3 regions of the Pleurocapsa sp. PCC 7319 genome follow, and region 2 is predicted to be linked to each of the others. Evidence: riboswitches for the same ligand, from Rfam matches in the RefSeq annotation. Region 2 holds a riboswitch; each other region holds the start of a gene.
The links. Region 2 has a riboswitch for cobalamin ahead of PLEUR7319_RS0118690 (sirohydrochlorin chelatase). Riboswitches for the same ligand answer to the same signal wherever they lie in the genome.
Positions count from the first base shown of each region.

Region 1: another riboswitch for cobalamin. It lies ahead of PLEUR7319_RS0115160 (HupE/UreJ family protein); the one in region 2 lies ahead of PLEUR7319_RS0118690 (sirohydrochlorin chelatase).
Region 3: another riboswitch for cobalamin. It lies ahead of PLEUR7319_RS0114915 (sirohydrochlorin chelatase); the one in region 2 lies ahead of PLEUR7319_RS0118690 (sirohydrochlorin chelatase).

Region 1 covers NZ_KB235922.1:2,474,643-2,480,935, forward strand. Annotated here, with positions in the region: gene PLEUR7319_RS0115155 (ComEC/Rec2 family competence protein) at 1-997, opposite strand, end outside; cobalamin riboswitch at 1,109-1,260, shown strand; gene PLEUR7319_RS0115160 (HupE/UreJ family protein) at 1,560-2,231, shown strand; gene cobW (cobalamin biosynthesis protein CobW) at 2,269-3,318, shown strand; gene PLEUR7319_RS0115170 (COP23 domain-containing protein) at 3,456-3,992, shown strand; gene PLEUR7319_RS35485 (serine protease) at 4,034-5,137, shown strand; gene PLEUR7319_RS0115180 (hypothetical protein) at 5,261-5,608, opposite strand; gene PLEUR7319_RS0115185 (hypothetical protein) at 6,047-6,293, opposite strand, start outside.
Region 2 covers NZ_KB235922.1:3,237,985-3,244,277, forward strand. Annotated here, with positions in the region: gene PLEUR7319_RS41365 (hypothetical protein) at 1-74, shown strand, start outside; gene PLEUR7319_RS0118670 (hypothetical protein) at 267-479, shown strand; gene PLEUR7319_RS0118675 (orange carotenoid-binding protein) at 643-1,602, shown strand; gene PLEUR7319_RS0118680 (chlorophyll a/b-binding protein) at 1,700-1,843, shown strand; gene PLEUR7319_RS0118685 (hypothetical protein) at 2,011-2,340, shown strand; cobalamin riboswitch at 2,501-2,651, shown strand; gene PLEUR7319_RS0118690 (sirohydrochlorin chelatase) at 2,885-3,877, shown strand; gene PLEUR7319_RS0118695 (hypothetical protein) at 4,090-4,944, shown strand; gene PLEUR7319_RS35950 (hypothetical protein) at 5,030-5,707, shown strand; gene PLEUR7319_RS0118705 (FAD/NAD(P)-binding protein) at 5,769-6,293, shown strand, end outside.
Region 3 covers NZ_KB235922.1:2,429,765-2,436,057, forward strand. Annotated here, with positions in the region: gene PLEUR7319_RS38165 (response regulator) at 1-582, shown strand, start outside; gene PLEUR7319_RS0114910 (metallophosphoesterase) at 676-1,746, shown strand; cobalamin riboswitch at 1,807-1,969, shown strand; gene PLEUR7319_RS0114915 (sirohydrochlorin chelatase) at 2,003-3,001, shown strand; gene PLEUR7319_RS0114920 (DNA-formamidopyrimidine glycosylase) at 3,312-4,160, opposite strand; gene PLEUR7319_RS0114925 (chromophore lyase CpcT/CpeT) at 4,226-4,837, opposite strand; gene PLEUR7319_RS0114930 (SDR family oxidoreductase) at 5,587-6,293, shown strand, end outside.

The DNA.
Region 1 (6,293 bases), 760 kb from region 2:
AAAGTGAACCCAAAGGCTTAACTTTGGTATTCATAGCCAAAGCCAGCAAAACAGCAACACCCATTAAACAAGCACGAAATACAGAAGCTTGAATGCCTGTTAACCCCAGATAAATTAATAAAGTACCGATACCGATAACTAATCGCGGTTTGATAGTGAAACGATTTGTCAGTTTTAAAATAATTCCTAGCAGCAAAGAAACATGGAAGCCCGATGCAGCCAACACATGAGCTAAACCAGCTTCAATAAAGCGATCGCGAATATCTGAAGGTAAGTCCACTGCTTTGCGACCCAATACCATAGAACTAACCAACTGTCCCAGAGGACTGCCCAAACCTTGTATATGACTGCGCACGATACGTCTTCTTAGTTTCCACCATCCCCATGGAGGTTCAGTATGACGCTCGAAAATGACTTCTAATCCTTGTAATCCGGCAAATATTCCTTGGCGGGCAAGATACGCCTGAAAATCAAAGCCACCAGGATTACTGGCAGCTTGAGGTAAATATAATATTCCCTTGAGTTTTAGATTTTCCCCTGGATAAATTCCTGTTCCTTGCAGTAATGGTACTGTAACGTATAACTTCCCGGATACTTGTTCTTGATTATCAATTTCCGTGGCTTCTAGCCAAAACTTAAGACGTTGATTGTTGTTTAACCTCGGTTCAGTCAATACTCTTCCTGTTACAGTAACCAACTCGCTTTCAGAGGCAATAACTTGATAACTAATATCGTTATTGCTGGGCCGAGGAATACGTAACTGAAAATAGACCACTGCCATGATTGCAATTATGGCTGCACTCGCCCAAACTTGATAGGAGATTCTTAAGAGCTTGTGTAGTGCGATCGCCTGAACAAAAGCTAATCCAATTAATCCTAAAGCGATTATCAAGAAATGTGTTTTGCTAAATCCAGAACTAGAGAAAGCAAAGAGATTAGTGGATAATAATCCGACGATGTATGCCAAACACAAAATTATCCAATTGTTGCGTGCCATGGAAAACTTAAGTTAAGACAACGCATCCCAGTAAAACATATCAATCAAACTCTGGCACTAATGAACTAATCGATATCTTCAACAATTGACAATGTGGTAGATTAGCACAAGTAACCAGAAAAAATTGTCGGTTTTAATGAGGAACAGTCATTAAACGTAAGGGGGAAAGTTCAGTGAAAATCTGACACTGTCCCGCAGCTGTGAAGAGTTTACTTGATTTAAGCTCTGTAGTCAGAATGCCCACCGATATTACAAATACTAGTTTTCATCCTAAATCTGCGAGGTACAGATTGTGTTAATTCTCAATTACAGCAACCAGCTTTTATTTTCTCTACAAATTCCTGTTTTTCTTAAGCATTTACAAGTAGTAATAAATCACAATAATTTGCTCTAAAAATTATTAATTTTTTATTTAATAATCTCTTGCCAAGGATTGAACTATAATTCTTGCGCTTGTGAATAACTATTTAGCTGATTGATGCTTTCATTCGGTATATCTAATGATTATGTATTGAAGATAGCGATGAGTTTATGTGTTAATTTATCGAAAATTTTGGCTATTATGAACAAAAATACGGCGATCGCAAAGTTCCCCCTAAGATTAATCGCTACTGGTTTAGTTGCCAGTTTCTTATCAAGTATCAGCATCCTGATTATTGCATCTCCTACCCTAGCTCACCATCCCAATGGAGGTAACGTTCCCAGTACTTTTGCTGAAGGATTTCTGTCTGGTTTAGGTCATCCTGTCATTGGCATCGATCATTTGGTATTTGTAATTGCCATTGGTTTATTAGCTGCCTTGAGTAACAAATTGGGTCTAATAATCCCGATGGTTTTTGCTCTTGCTACTGCTCTGGGTACAGGAATTCATTTGCAGAGTGTTGATTTGCCCCTGCCAGAATTAGTTATTTCCGCTTCAGTGCTGGTCATGGGTATCTTTTTAGCCAAAGAAAATAAAACTAATTTAGCTTTATTAACTGTGATTGGAGCGATCGCCGGTATTTTTCATGGTTATGCCTATGGCGAATCCATTATCGGAGCAGAAACTATTGCTTTAGGAGCATATTTATTAGGCTTTTGTCTAATTCAACTTGGCATTAGTGCGATCGCTTTTTATCTTGGTAAATTGCTGCTCAAAAAACCTGCTTTCTCCTCCCATCTACCCCTTCGTTTTGCTGGATTTACTATCTGTGGTGTTGGTTTTGCCTTTCTATCTAATGCAATTTTAGGCTAATTATTTAAATTTAGAATTTAACTTGAGAATTTTCAGTATGCACAAAATACCCGTAACCGTAATTTCAGGCTTTCTCGGCGCAGGAAAAACCACCCTAGTGCGTCATCTATTACAAAATAATCAAGGCAGACGGATCGCAGTTTTGGTTAATGAGTTTGGTGAGGTTGGTATTGACGGTGATCTATTACGCTCCTGCCAAATTTGCGATCGGGAGGAAAATCCTGATGACAACATTGTAGAACTAACCAATGGTTGTTTATGCTGCACTGTTCAGGAAGAGTTTTATCCGACTATGCAAGAATTGCTTAAACGTCGAGATAAAATTGACTGTCTTGTGATTGAAACTTCTGGGTTGGCTTTACCTAAGCCTTTAATTCAAGCTTTTCGTTGGCCGGCAATTCGCAATAGTGCCACTGTAGATGGAGTAGTGACTGTAGTTGACTGTCATGCCCTAGCAACGGGGAACTTGGTCGGAGATCTTGATGCTATAGAATCTCAAAGACAGGCAGATCCTAACCTAGAACACGAAACCCCCATTGAAGAGTTATTTGAAGATCAGTTAGCCTGTGCCGATATGGTGTTGCTAACTAAAACTGATTTAGTTACTCCTGACAAACTTAAGACAATTAAAACCTGGTTGAAACAAGAACTAAAGCCTGAAGTCAAGATAGTTACTATAAGTCAAGGAGAAATTGACCCTAACCTATTATTGGGATTTAACGCTGCCGTTGAAGATCATTTAGATAGTCGTCATTCTCATCACGATCATGAAGCAGAACATGAACATGACGACGATATTAATTCCATCGAGCTTACTCTAGAACAAGCTTTTGACCCTCAATCATTAATCGAACAACTAAAACAGTTATTACAAAAACAAGAAATCTATCGTGTAAAAGGCTTTGTTAATGTGCCAACTAAACCGATGCGTTTGGTATTACAGGGAGTGGGGAACCGTTTTGATACTTTTTATGATCGCCTGTGGACTGTAGACGAACCCCGACAAACTCGTTTAGTCTTTATTGGTCGTAACCTGGATCATAATTTGATCAAGCAAACCGTTTCAAATCATAAAGTATTAATTTGATACCCGCTAACAACAGGTGTCCACTTCATAATTCGTCAAGGTCTCATAGTATTTACTGAGTAATCTTAGCTACAATTAAGATCGAATACGATTACCTAATGTATTCTTGCGTAGCTCATAATATCTCAAAAATTACTATGAAGAGAAGATCTCTAGCTGTCTTAATGGCTGGATTGAGCGTTGCTATCGGCAGCGCGATCGCCAATCCAGCAACAGCACAAACTCAAAAGAACAATACTTACTATTGTGCTCAACTTAATAGTGGTTGGCATACCTTTGTTAATACACCGAGGGGAAGAGTTAACCTAATTAAATGGGAAAATGAGTTTTCTGACGGATGGACTGCAACAAAAAGATGCGCTGCGGTTTCCCAGCGTTTTCAAAATTATCTCGAGCAAGGTAACTTGAAATTTATTCGTACAGGTAATATCAATAAACAACCCGTATTATGCGTTGCCAATGTTCGCGGTGGTAGTTGTCCCACTGAAAACGTTTTAATTACCCTGAAGCCAGGAACCGATCCCGAACAAGTGCTAATAAAACTAGTGGATTTTCGTCGTAGTGTCAGTGGGCAAACCTTGACCTTGAGTGCCGACGATCCTGGTTTCTACTCCGATGGAGAGTTTTATGTTGATATGGAAAAATTCCTCGAATCAGTACCAGTAGATAATTAGTAATATAGATAAGGAAATCATCACCAATACAAAACTAGGGAATGAAATGGTTACCCAGTAAAAGATCACAAAACAATCGCTTTGGGAGCGGCTCTTTTAATAAATATATCTCGACCTCAACATCCCAGATAACAAAGCTAGTACTCTGTTTTATCGGCACTGGGATGTTTTTGTCTGGAGACGTTTCTCAATTTAAAACTAAGACTTTTGCTTCGATTTCTCCCCAGGGTTTATCTCAAAAGATCAATAATATTGCTGCTGATATCAGCGTCAAGGTATTGGGAGAAGATTTTTTGGGTTCTGGTTTCATTGTGAAACAGCAAGCTCAAAATTATTTGGTTATTACTAACCAACATGTTTTAAGAGCAGGACAAGCCCCCTTCACTATTCAAACCCCTGATGGGCAAACTCACACAGCAGAAATTGTTTTTGATCCGTTTGTTAATCAGGATGAATACGATTTAGCGATATTAAAGTTTCAGACTGATATTATCTATCCCACTGCCAAAATTGGTAGGTCTCTATATCTAGAGGTGGGGGAACCAATTTTTGCAGCTGGTTTTCCCTCTGTTGAAGTAAATCCAGATGCACAGTTGCCTTCTTCAGTTATTTTTGAACAATTAGACAGTAATTCTTCACATGAGTTGGCGGTCAAGCAAGGTAGAGTCGCCATTATTTTAAATCAGGCTTTGGAAGATGGCTACCAAATAGGATATACCAACGATGTCAAAAAAGGTATGAGTGGTGGTCCATTGTTTAATAGTCGTGGAGAAGTAGTGGGAGTAAACGGTAAACACGCTTACCCCCTATGGGAATCTCCGGAGCTTTATCAAGATGGTTCTCAACCTTGTCCTGCTCTACAGGAGCTAATTACCCGCACTAGCCTAGCTATTCCCATCGAAAAAAGTATTGAATTAACACCACTGTTAGAATCTCTGCGATCGCCATCTAATGTCGAACTTTTCCGGGAATCTAATCTGATATCCGAAAATCCCGAACTAATAACCAAGATGCAAGCTGAAGCCGAAGCAATAACTCAAAGTTGTGAAAATATGGTCGATAAGTCCTTTCGCGGTGGCCCTGCCAATCGCCGAGCCTGGACGGATTTCAATCGCACTCAGCGCGGCAACCAAGCCAATCGATAAGAAAATCAATTATTTGTAGGCAGTATAGATGAAAATACATCAGTCACATTGATTAACTATCATTTTGTCTGGTGTCCTAGAAGACGAAGAAAAGTGTTGCGAGGTTTAATCGAACAGTCGTATTTAATGAAATAAATGCTTAGACTGGAGGAAATCTATTCTTTGTTTTAACAAACAAGCTATTTTCTGCATTTGTTCTTCCTCATCCGTGAGTTTTCTATTCACATCAGTAGGGAGTTGAGATTTCACTCGTTTGATAGGTTGTAAGACATCAGACGAGTTTTCTATCAGCAGTTCAAGACTATTTACTTCTTTATGTAGATCGTCAAGATGCTGTTGGAGAGCTTCATTGCCCTGCGAGAGCAAAAATCCAATCTCTACAAGCTTATTCAACCCTGTTCCGGGATAATGTTGCACAACTCTTTTGAATAGTTGCTGTATCTCCGGATTAAATCCTAATACTTTATCCATGATTCAAATACTCCTCAAATACTTCTCAAATACTCCGGTGTTTTTACCAACTTGTTATTTCGAACTATAAACGAACTATCTGATAATCTGAAGTTCCCAGTTGGTTAATCGTATGTGTCACACATTTTCTAATCACTTCGCTAACATCTACCTCTAACATCTCAGCTATTTTTTTTACTCTATCGTGGTCGCCAGCAGCCAATCTAACCCCGCTACTAACTTGTTTAACACCTCGTATAAAGTATCGTCTACTCTCACACCCACATTTTTTTAAAAAAATTATCAATAAAGAAAAAACCTAATCTGCAAAATCGTCCAGCAGACTAGGTGAAAAACTAAATGTTTTCTTTAGTCAGAGAGGCTAAGGATTTGACGAACACCTCTGGGAGTAGATGATTATTAATACTCCGCCAGATGAGTTATTAGCAAGTGTGGGATTTAAATTCGACCAGAACTATCAGGTGAAAAATCTCTTTCTCGCTCAATTCCTTTGGTCTCTAAAATGAGATCGTTTAAACTGTTAATGTGAATGCCAATCTTACTACCAGCCTTTTGCAACTCGTTTTGAAAAGCTAGGATATTATTTCCATAGCCACATTGTTGTGTAGTAGTAGATAAGCCTAATTTGGCATTGGCTTGAGCACAGTCAAGTAATTCGATTCCATGAAGTGGTTTAGGTGATGTC
Region 2 (6,293 bases):
TCGATCGCTGGCAAGAGATTTGGACAGTAGTAGAGGCGAGAAATAAAACTAACAAAACCTCTTCGCTGTCATAAAAGCGGTATTGGTGAATCAAGGTATGAAAGTTAGATTCGTTTGCTCGATCCACATTTCTTAAAAGCTAATGGCTAATGGCTAATAGCTAATAGCTACGAACCAAAACACTTTATAGGTCATACATTAAATCACCAACGTCATAAAAGCGATCGCCTTATTTAACACTGCAAAATATTTTTTGAGTACTAACCATGCACCCCAATTATCCTCAGATTATTCTCTCGTTTGTTTATCGTGGTTGCAAAGTGCAAATAGATCGCGATGAAGTAGATAGATTTTGTAGTTATGCCGCTTGGGTCAACCACGATGGAGGTTGTGCGGTGGCTGTCCCCAGTGCAATTACTACGATAGATGCAATTCGGCGAGCTAAATGCTGGATCGATCGCAAGTATCAATCTATTTAAGCGAAATCAAATAATCTAAAATTGCTTTTGTAATACCATTGATTAAACTCGATGTAAAGCAGTATACGGTTTTTGTTTAATAATGTAACCTTAATAAAAATATGTTTACAATAGACTTAACGTTTTCAATCTAATTGCACGATAAATTATTGGAAGATCGTCTATGCCATTTACTATTGACTCAGCACGTAACATATTTCCCAATACCTTATCTGCTGATGCGGTACCAGCTTTAACCGCTCGCTTCAATCAACTAAGTGCCGAAGATCAACTAGCTTGGATTTGGTTTGCTTACCTGGAAATAGGCAAAACCATCACTGTTGCTGCTCCTGGAGCTGCAAATATGCAATTTGCCGAGCCTACTCTCGACCAGATTAAAGAGATGAGTTTTCAAGAGCAGTCTCAGGTAATGTGCGATCTGGCTAACCATGCCGATACGCCAATTTGCCGTACCTACGCTACTTGGACTCCCAATATAAAACTGGGATTTTGGTATCGATTAGGGGAATGGATGGAACAAGGAATAGTTGCTCCTATTCCCGAAGGATATAAACTTTCTGCTAATGCTAATGCAGTTTTGCAAACACTTCAAGGATTGGATTCTGGTCAGCAAATTACCGTGTTGCGTAACACTGTAGTAGATATGGGATTCGATCCTGCTAAGATGGTCAACTTTACCAGGGTTAGCGAGCCTGTTGCTCCTCCTGTAGAAATGTCGAAGCGAACTAAAGTTTCTATTGCAGGAGTGACGAATTCTACTGTCTTGAACTACATGAACTTATTAAATGCTAATGATTTTGATGAGTTAATTAAGTTATTCACCGAAGACGGTGCGTTGCAACCTCCTTTCAAAAGACCAATTGTCGGAAAAGATGCGGTACTAAAATTCTTTAAAGAAGAATGTCCCAACCTTAAACTAGCTCCAGAGCAGGGTATTTCTGAACCCACCGAAGATGGTTATACCCAGATTAAAGTCACGGGTAAAGTACAAACTCCTTGGTTTGGTGCGGGAGTAGGCATGAATATGTCCTGGCGATTTTTGCTAAATAGCGAAAATAAAATTTTCTTTGTGGCGATCGATTTGTTGGCATCTCCCAAAGAATTACTTAATTTAGCTCGTTAATTGAAACAGCAAAAATTTTGTCAATTTATTGCAATAAAAATTTACATTGACTATAATTTAGACAGGAATTATTAGCAATAATACATCTGAGGTCATCATGGATAATCAAGAAAACAAATTAGGCTTTACTCGATTTGCAGAAGTATGGAACGGTCGTTTAGCAATGCTAGGTTTTGTAATTGCAGCGGCCACTGAATACTTCACAGGTCAAGGCATTCTTAGTCAGATCGGTTTAATGTAAACTCCACTTAGAAAGATGTTTATCGAACCAAACTGATTAAATAGAAAAATAATTTTCACATAGCAGTCTATCTTGTAAAAACTAGAGATAGGCTGTTTATTTTTGTTTATTTTGATGATAGGATTTTAATCTATAAAATAAACAAATGTACTAAATCAGAATTATTAATGTTAGAAGTCAACCAAAACCAATTATCAGTAACGGAGGAAAAAATAGCCCAACAAGTTTTGCAAAAAGCCTATGAAAGAGAAATTTCTGCTCTGATGATGAATGTTCGCGCTCGCGCTAATTCTTTGAACGAAATAGAAGATTTATGGGATTTACACGATTTATTAAGTATGAAAAGATATGAAATAGATGGTAAATATGCCTATAACTCTTCTAGTATCGTATTCGATCTTGCTAACTTGGTTAAAGAGAAATGGTTGACGCTTGAAGATCTTCAAGATTTGCCATCAGAAATGTTATCTAAAATACTTGCTCTAGCACGAATGTAAATAATCAAAATCAAAATAATAATTTATATTATAATTAGTTGAAAATGAGTTGTACCTTGCTGACAGGTTTAACTCATTTTTTTATGAAAAAAATTTAACAAACTAAATAAAGAAACTCAAAATTTCTTTATGTTTAGTTCAAGCAAATCAGGGTATTATAAAAAGAAATTGAATAGTCGGTTTTCATGGGGAACAGCCATGAAAAGTAAAGGGGAAAGTTTGGTGCAAATCCAACGCTGTCCCGCAACTGTGATGAGATTTTAATTCAAAATCTTTCAGTCAGGATGCCCGCCGACAGGAGTTGGTTAGATACTTTTAAAACTCCAAAATAAACTACTAAAATAGTCTGCGAGGTACAGATGATTAATATTTTTTTGTCAATACTTATTATTGATTTATTGTTATGTAAAGTTGATAAATCAAGGCGATACTCAAACACTTATTTGACAGGCTTTAAGTGAAAAATTTGGGAGTAATTTAACGTCTATTCTAAATTGCTCTAATTCTTGTCTTGTTTTATTCACCGCATATAAGGACTAAATCTTTGATAGCTATTAAAAATACTTCTCAAAAACAGGGGACTGATTCATTACGATTAACTCCTCTACCCCATTCCAGACCTTTATTAGCGATCGGTCACGGAACGAGAAACGATCGCGGAAGGCAAACTTTTCTGGAATTTGTGGCAACGTATCAACAATTAGATACCTCTCGTCCAGTGATTCCTTGTTTTTTAGAATTGACCGAACCCAACATTCAACGAGGAATCGAAGCCTGTGTGCGACAAGGCTTTACAGAAATTACAGCATTACCTATTCTATTATTTGCTGCCCGACACAATAAATTTGATGTCACCAATGAATTAGACCGAGCCAGTCAACCCTATCCTCAATTAGAGATTAGTTATGGTCGTCACTTGGGTATTACTCCAAAAATAATCAAACTGTGGCGCGATCGCTTGGCAGAATTAGACCAGCCAGAACATAATCGTCGTAATATTTCCCGTGAAGATACGGTACTGTTATTCGTTGGTAGGGGTTCGAGCGATCCCGATGCTAATGGAGATGTTTATAAACTAGCCCGCATTATCTGGGAAGGAAGTGGCTACAAGACGGTGGAAACCTGTTTTATCGGCATCAGTCATCCTCGTTTATCAGAAGGATTTCGTCGGGCTTATCTATATCGACCCAAGCGCGTCATCGTTTTACCATATTTCTTGTTTACGGGGACTTTAATGGAAAAAATCCACCACATTACTGCCCAGCAACAACAAGAACATAGTGAAATTGAATTTGTTTCTTTACCTGAGATGGGTATTGCTGACCAATTGTTGCAAGTAATTAGAAGCAGAGAAATTGAAGCGCAACTCGGGCAAGTAGCAATGAACTGCGAAATGTGTAAGTTTCGTCTCGCTGCCACCAATGGCGGTGAACACGGACACGGACATCATCACCACGGACATCATCACCATCACGAAAACCACGATCCTTATGCCAAATTAGAAGATTATCATCAGCGTATTTGGCAGACACCTTAGTAGAATTCTTGCACGAATCATTATGAACTACTCAAGTGGAGGGAAAAGGGAAAAGGTTAAAGGGAAAAGCGCACCGCCCGTGGCGAGGTTTCCTCGCCATTAAGGACGGAGCAAGAAATGATTAATCTTCTATTCATGTAAGAGATCTAGTAATTTTGGCGATCGCCAGATTAAAACAACACATTAATATTATTTGAAAAATCCGAAAAACTATGAATCGTAACTTATTCAAACTCAGCACCATTGCCCTAATATCTTTAACCCTTGGAAGTCGTGTTAACAGTGAGACGGCAGAAAGTAATAACAGTAATCCTGCTGTTGCCAATGCCCAAGGTCAAGCTACTTTAAACTTAGTGGCTAACGGAGAGGATTTTGTCCGCCAGGGTTTCGTTACTAAAGATGGTTGGACAATGAGTTTCGAGCGCCTGGATGTAAATCTAGCCGAAGTCACGGCATATCAAATAGATGGTGCTTTTGAACCCACAGAAACAGACACTCTCGACGGTTTAGAGTATCAGGAAAAAGTCTCTTTAGTAGATACACCTCAAGTTATAGATTTAGCCGAAGGAGAAGCAGATGCAGCACCTATTTTAGTCGCAGATGCGGAAGTAACACCTGGTTTATATAATGCAATGGCTTGGCAAATCGATACTGCGGGCGCAGACTCTCCCCTAGCAGGGAAAACCATGGTCATGCAGGGAACAGCTACCAAAGACGATCAAACAATTAACTTTGATATTAGTCTTGATCGTCCCATTCAGTATCTCTGCGGTGAATATGTGGGGGACGAACGCAAGGGAATTGTGGAGGCAGATTCACCAGGGGAAATAGAAACCACCTTTCACTTCGATCATGTATTTGGCGATGCCGAGACTAGTGCCGATGAAGCTATCAATGTGGATGCTTTAGGTTTTGAACCTTTGGCACAATTAGCGTCTAATGACAGTTTAACCATTGATGATGCCACCCTGACTCAACAGTTATCTGCCGAAGACCAAGAAAAACTCACTAAAGCAATTATTGGTTTGGGTCATGTTGGAGAAGGACATTGTGCGGTTATTGAATAATTATTAAAAGCGATTGGCTTTGCCAGTACGCGGAGCGTAATCGCTTCAATCATCTTGAATGTCAACACGAGCGGGGAGGAACAAAATGCAGTTATTCTCTCAAGAAATGATCGAGCAACTAGAGTTACTTTTAACTCGCTCTGACAATGATTGGAAATCATCTCGGCTACATCCTCCATCGATTACTGCAACGGTTACTTGGAACACACTCCAGCTATGGCAAGGTGTTTTACGAGCAATTGCTCTTAGTCCCTGGTGGCAGTTTTGTTTAATAGTCGTGGGGAGTACTAGTAGTATTGTTTATCCCCATCCACCGCTAGTTGGCATTGCTGCTGTTGCTGGTAACACCTTGACTCGCCCCAGAGCACTGACAAGCATCACGAGTATTTGGCTTGCTAACCAAGTTTATGGTTTTACCATTAGTCGCTACCCCCTGAGTTTAGAATCACTAACTTGGGGATTAGTAATGGGCAGCAGTATTTTTTTAGTTACTTGGCTCTTAACTTTACAGCCGAAATTTAGCCGAAATAACTTTCAGGGCTATCTCATTTGGTTGGCAATAGGTGTTTTGGGTGGGTATACCCTATATCAAGGAAGTATCGTTCTGATTGCCCAATTAATATGGGGACACGGACTTAGTTTGACAATTTTATGGAGTATTTTTTGGAAAGATATTGTTTGGGCTATTTCTCTCTCTCTTCTTCATGGCTGTGTACTAGGTGTGATGGCAGTTAAGCTCCTTAAACAAGCGATGAAAAGGTAAATGACAATTAAAATGATAATCATTATTATATAGTGATAGAGATAATCATTATTTTCCGCGAGTGAAATTACCCGAATATATAGACCTAGCGATTGTTGGCGCAGGAGTTCAGGCTCTAACTTTAACCACCCACCTATTACAAAAAAGTGGGAAGCATTATCATAAATTCTTAGTTTTCGATCCGAGTCAAACTTGGCTGAGTCAGTGGCAGCAACAATTTGCAGCACAACAAATTCCTTATTTGCGATCGCCTGCCGTCCATCATCCCGATCCCAACCCCCATCTATTAAGAACCTTTGCCGAACATAGGCATAATGAGTTATTCCCACCTTACGATAGACCAGGAACAAAGCTATTTAATGATTTTTGTGATGAAGTAATTCGACGCTGGAAGTTAACAGATAAGGTTTATCCCGCCAAAGTAATCCAGATTTTACCGATTGAACGTGCTTCTCGTTCTCGATTTCAATTGGTTTTAAATACGGGAGAAACTATTGTTACCCGTAGAGTGGTACTAGCTACGGGAAGTGGTAAAGTACAGCTTCCCAATTGGGTAGAAAAAATTACCTCAGATTACCCATCCGAT
Region 3 (6,293 bases), 810 kb from region 2:
CAGATAACTCCTTTAAAGCCCGATCTTAAGTTGCCAGAAGCCAGACCAACTTATGTAAAAACACATCAAATAATTGCCAATTTGCAATCTACCTGTCGCAAAAATCAAGCAGAAATTGATAGACTAAATAATAGCTTAAATAATAATATTCAAGAGTTACCTAAAATTAAAAAAAATCTAATTAATCAGACAAAATATATGTGGCTGATCTGGATGTTTTGGTTGCTCACTATGCCAATAATTGGGTTAACTCTGTTTAATCTTCATACTAAAACCCATAGTCTGCAAAAGAATGATATTCCTACAGAAAGAATTGGTATTGATGGAGAATTTAGTCTTCATGGCATAGCTCAAAGAGTAACTAGGGCTTTTGAAGAAGATCCATTAATCAAAGGTATTTCTACTGTTCATGTAGCCCAAGAACACGATGCTATTATTTTGAAAGGAAAAATTGCTGATACGGCTATTTTAAGGCGTATGGAAAATATCGCCAAAACTATTAAAGGAGTTAATAAAGTTCATACTAGCCAAGTCAAAGTTCATCCACAACTAGAGTCAGATATCCTCGGTTCAGAGAGATGAAAATCAAAAATCAGCTTAGAAATATTGTTCATATTAATCTGTAGGATTAGAATAATTTTGTTTTAGTACAAATTGAGAATCTATTTTCCGATGATCGATAGACGACGATTTGCTTTTACGTGGATGTTAATTGTTGGATTGATCTCAAGTTTTTGTTTTCACTACACGCTAGCTAATCAAAGCTCAATAGAATCAGCTCAGGAAATATCGTCTCAAACAGAAACTATTGTCCAAGACTTATATTTACCACCTCGCAAAGACTTCCGGATCGTCGTGATTAGCGATCTTAATAGTCAGTATGGTTCAACAGAATACGAACCCGAAGTGGATCGGGCGATCGCCCTAATACCAGAATGGCAACCTGATTTAGTTCTCTCCGGTGGGGATATGATTGCCGGACAAAAAGCATCCCTTACCCAGTCACAAATTGAAGCTATGTGGACGGCTTTTGATCGTCATGTGGCTGCGCCTTTACGTCAATACAATATTCCTTTTGGATTTACTATTGGTAATCATGATGGTTCAGGAGCAATTAAGAACCAAACCTTGATTTTTGAAAACGAGAGAGATTTAGCTAAAGCATATTGGAGTCAAAAGCAGCATAAATTAGGTTTAGACTTCGTAGATCGGGCTAATTTTCCTTTTTATTATAGTTTTCGGCAAAATAGTATATTTTTCTTAGTCTGGGATGCTAGTACTCATATTATTTCTGAACAACAATTAGCTTGGGTTAAGAAGGCACTAAAAAGTGAAGCAGCCCAACAAGCTTCCATGCGTATTTCCATTGGACATCTACCTCTATATCCTGTCGCGGCCACCAAAAATAAGCCAGGGGAATACTTAGCTAATGCTCAAGAATTGCGATCGCTCTTAGAAAAAAATCAAGTTCACCTATATATTAGTGGACATCATCACGCATACTATCCAGGTAAAAAAGGGGAATTAGAATTATTGCACGCAGGAGCATTAGGTCAGGGATCAAGACAATTAATTCATAGTGATGCCCTGCCTCACCAAACCATCACGATTGTTGATTTAGATCTGACAAAAACCCAGCTTATCTATACCACCTACGATCCCAGCACTTGGGAAATAATTTCTTTAGAAGAACTCCCTCTATCAATTACGGGAGAGAACGGTACTATTTTTAGACATGATTTCTAAGGCAAATATAATTTATGTTTAATTTAGAAAAAACTAATCTTATAAAAGTTACCATTAAGTCCGAGCTACCAGATAATCGGTTCTAATGGAAATCAGCCATTAGAAGTAATGGGGAAAGATTGGTGAAAATCCAACGCTGTCCCGCAACTGTGATGAGATATATATGTGAATATTTATCGTAAATCTCTTAGTCAGGATGCCCGCCGATTGCAACAGTTAACTCCATATATATCTGCGAGGTACGGATATTCAACTAATGGTTATAGCAAATTCTTTAGAGCGATCGATTTTTAATTCACTGCAATTACCACCTTTACCCAATCCCAAACCCTTACTAGCAATCGGTCATGGTACCAGAAACGCAAGTGGTAGACAAACTTTTCTGGATTTTGTCGAAACCTACCAAAAATTAGACACTTCTCGTCCTGTTATTCCCTGTTTTTTAGAACTAACTGAGCCAACAATTCAACAAGGAGTAGAAGCCTGTATCGAGCAAGGCTATACAGAAATTACTGCTTTGCCAATTTTGTTGTTTGCTGCCAGACATAACAAATTTGACGTTACCAACGAACTAGATCGAGCGCGATCGCCTTATCCAAAGTTAAGCTTTAATTATGGTCGTCACTTTGGCATCACGCCGAAAATTATCGAGCTGTGGCGCGATCGCTTGGCAGAATTAGATCGACCCGATAAAAATCCCCACAATATCTCCCGAGAAGATACTGTCTTATTATTTGTCGGGAGAGGTTCTAGCGATCCCGATGCCAATGGAGATGTCTGCAAACTAGCTAGAGTAATCTGGGAAGGAAGTGGTTACAAGACAGTAGAAACTTGTTTTATTGGTATTAGTCATCCCCGTTTAGAAGAAGGTTTTCGTCGGGCATACCTATATCAAGCCAAACGCATTATTGTTCTCCCTTATTTTCTATTTACGGGGACTTTGATGTCCAAAATCATTAACATTTCCGCTCAACAACAGGAACAACACCCCGATATCGATATTGCCTGCTTATCTGAAATGGGAATTGCACCTCAACTATTACAGGTAATTAGAGAGCGAGAAATTGAAGCTCAGTTAGGGCAAGTAGCGATGAATTGTGAAATGTGCAAGTTTCGCTTAGCCGCAGTAGATGGACATGGAAACGGGTATCATCATCATGCTCATCACCATCACGGACACCATCATCATCACCCTAATGGTGATCCCTACGCCAAACTAGAAGATTATCATCAGCGCATTTGGAAAACACCTTGAGCGATTTACTTAACCCCTGTTCGGGTTAAGACAATTTAAGGGTGAGGTCAGCTTTAAGCTTTAAGCTCTAAGCTTTTTGGTCTTATTTTCTCCCTACCTTTTCATGATTTAAGGAAAATCATGGTTTTTCAACAACGTGGTTGGACATGCTGGGCGGGGCGTACAAGGGGGCGAAAACGCTTCGCCCCACAGCCCCTTGGAAACCCCAGCGTCCCCCATGTTCAATCAATTGCTCAATAAGTCTTCCAACTTATCTCGAACTCAGTTTAAAACTAATAACTCCGAACTCCGAACTCCGAATTCTCGCTTCTCAATCCTGACAATTGGAGCAAAAATGCGATGATCGCCCTCCTAGCTTTATTTTCTCTATGGGAGTACCGCAGACTCGACAAGGTTCTCCTTTTCTGCCATAAACTAAAGCTGTATCACCATAGTTGCCGCTAACCCCTAACAAGTCTAAAAAGTCACTAAAGGTAGTACCACCTTTATCAATGGCAGTTTGCAGAACATCAATAATTGCCTGATGCAATCGTTTTATTTGTCTGGCTGTTAAATTATTGGCTAGGGTGTCCGGTTTGATCCCACTTTTAAATAAAGCTTCGTCAGCATAAATATTGCCAATACCTGCGACGATCGCTTGATCTAAAAGCAAAGTTTTAATGTGACGACGACGATTATTTAGCTTCTGAGTAAAATAATCTAAGGAAAAATCAGCATCAAAAGGTTCGGGTCCCAGTTTTTGTAGTCCCGTAATAATTGACTCTCGTTCTATTTGAGGTGGTACCAACCAAAATTTACCAAATGTACGGGTATCCACAAATCGTAATTCTTGATTTCCGTCAAACAAGAGACGAATACGAGTATGTTTCTGTAGAGGGTTATCTTGCTTGACCCATAATAATTGTCCCGTCATACGGAGATGTACTCCCAAACATCCAGCAGGTTTTCCAGAATCATTCTCTAACTGAGCCAAAAGATACTTCCCCCGTCTTTGCCACTGACTGATCCCCACTCCTGTAATACCTTGCCAAAATTGTTCTATGTCAGCAGGATAAGCTAAAGTCCTCGCTAATAAAACTTCTCCTCCCTGGATTGGTTGTTTAACAGTTAATTGATTTAATCCTCTGCGGACTGTTTCTACTTCTGGTAGTTCTGGCAAGGTGCAAACTATTCCTCAGTTCAATTTAGTTCAAGAATAGTTTATCAGTCTGAATGAAACTGATCTTAGGTCGCACTTTTATCTTTAGCAGAAATTACTTCTGAGGCAAAACTCTCCAGGGGACTAAATTCGAAGGGTCCCGCTACTGATCCCCAGACTAGTTCATCTGTTTCAGGATCTCGTCCCCGATCATAGCTAATTAGTTGAGTGCCATTAATTTCAAAACTGTTGTCTAAATAGGTTACTTTGCCTTGGCGTTCCACAATACACGCTTTTCCTGGTTTGATCTCTCCCAGGAAACTATTACCTGTCCAAGTCACGTTCATATCACAACCTTCCATTTTCTCGATTAAATCTGGAGTGAGATTACTCAACAAATCCAAATTACGAGATGCACCGTAAAATCGCTCTTGCTCTTTTACTTTATAGTTTTCCAACTCAATGCGATCATCTACTGCACTTAACCTAATGACCCGTAAACGATAGGGCTGGTTGAGCATAAAATCATAAGCCTGTTCTAAAAATAAACTGGTACCGTCCAACAAATTATAGGGTAAGGGACGCATACAGACGCGAATATGGGCAAAAAATGGCGGATTTGCATACGCTTGAGCTTGATTGCTAAAATCTGCTGCCATCCAACGGTTAAGGGTCGCAATATCTTGAGAATGAGTCATTTAAATATATCTTCTAAAAAATCTGGCAAAGCCGTTGTATCTGATTTTAGAGCTTTCAGTCAGTCAAACAAATTACCGATTATTTTTCTTAGTATCTGCCATCTTCAAAAAAAACCAAAATGATGACTAATAAATAGCTATTAGCCATTAGCTATTAGCTTTTAGCTTCCATCAAGAGGTAGATGTCGGTAAAGCGATTAGATATTAGCAAAATTTATCTTTATTATAAATTTATCTAAAGTTAAACCGAGAAGCCAAGTGCTTACTGGATTACAAATTATGTCCCAATCGGAAATTTGCTAAATGCAATCGTTAATACCAAAAATCACCTCAATTTAATTTTTTTTTTGTTAAGGTGTGTAAAGTAACCAAAACACGCAAAAGTTATTTCTTATATGTCCCCAATAATTTGGTAGTAATATAAATCATTACAGATGCTTGAATTGCATAAAAATTCTCAAAAGATATTAGCTACTAATTGAAGTATAAGTAGATAGCAAATTACTCTAAACTAGAACATTTTTGGTATATCTCAATACACCACAAGAAACAATATAGACAAATATTAGTCTTTCTAACAAGCTAAATGCATAAATAAAGATTTTTATGCATATTAGAAAAAATAATTGAACTTTCGTAAGTTCAACAACTTGGCTGTTTGTATATTTACTCAATTAAACATCATCTAAAGACTAATAATCACGCAATATAATTTCTATTTTCAAGCAATATAGTAGGGAGGTGAAATTATGAATATTAAAGGAAAAACAGCTTTAGTTACGGGTGCTTCTCGGGGCATAGGTAAAGCGATCGCTTTAGAATTAGCCCAACAAGGAATCAAACATTTACTGTTAGTAGCCCGGGATCGCCAACGATTAGCAGAAGTTGCCGCAGAGATTACCAATATGGGGGTTAAGGTCACTACTTTATCTGTTGATTTAACCAAATCATCTTCGATTAACATTGCGATCGCCCAAGCATGGCGTACTCATAGACCAATTCATTTACTGGTTAACTGTGCCGGAGTAGCCCACCAAGCACCGTTTTTACAAACTCAACTCCCCAAAGTTGAAGAAGAAATTTCGATCAATTTGCTGGGAATGATGACCATTACTCGTTTGATGGCTAAACGAATGGCTAACCAAAAAGAAGGCACCATTGTCAATGTATCTAGTTTGATGGGTAAGGTGGCAGCTCCCACTATGTCAACTTATTCAGCAACCAAGTTCGCCATCCTTGGCTTTACCCAAGCTCTGCGGAGTGAATTAGCCGGTCACAATATCAAAGTTATTGCCCTGCTGCCCACATTAACTGATACTGATATGGCACGTAATCTAAGGTTATTTCGTTGGGTTATGCCCATGACTCCAGAGAAAGTAGCTCGGGCATTGATATCAGGGCTTTATAAAAATTCTGGCGAGATTCTCGTGGGTTGGCAGAGTTACCTTGCGGTGTG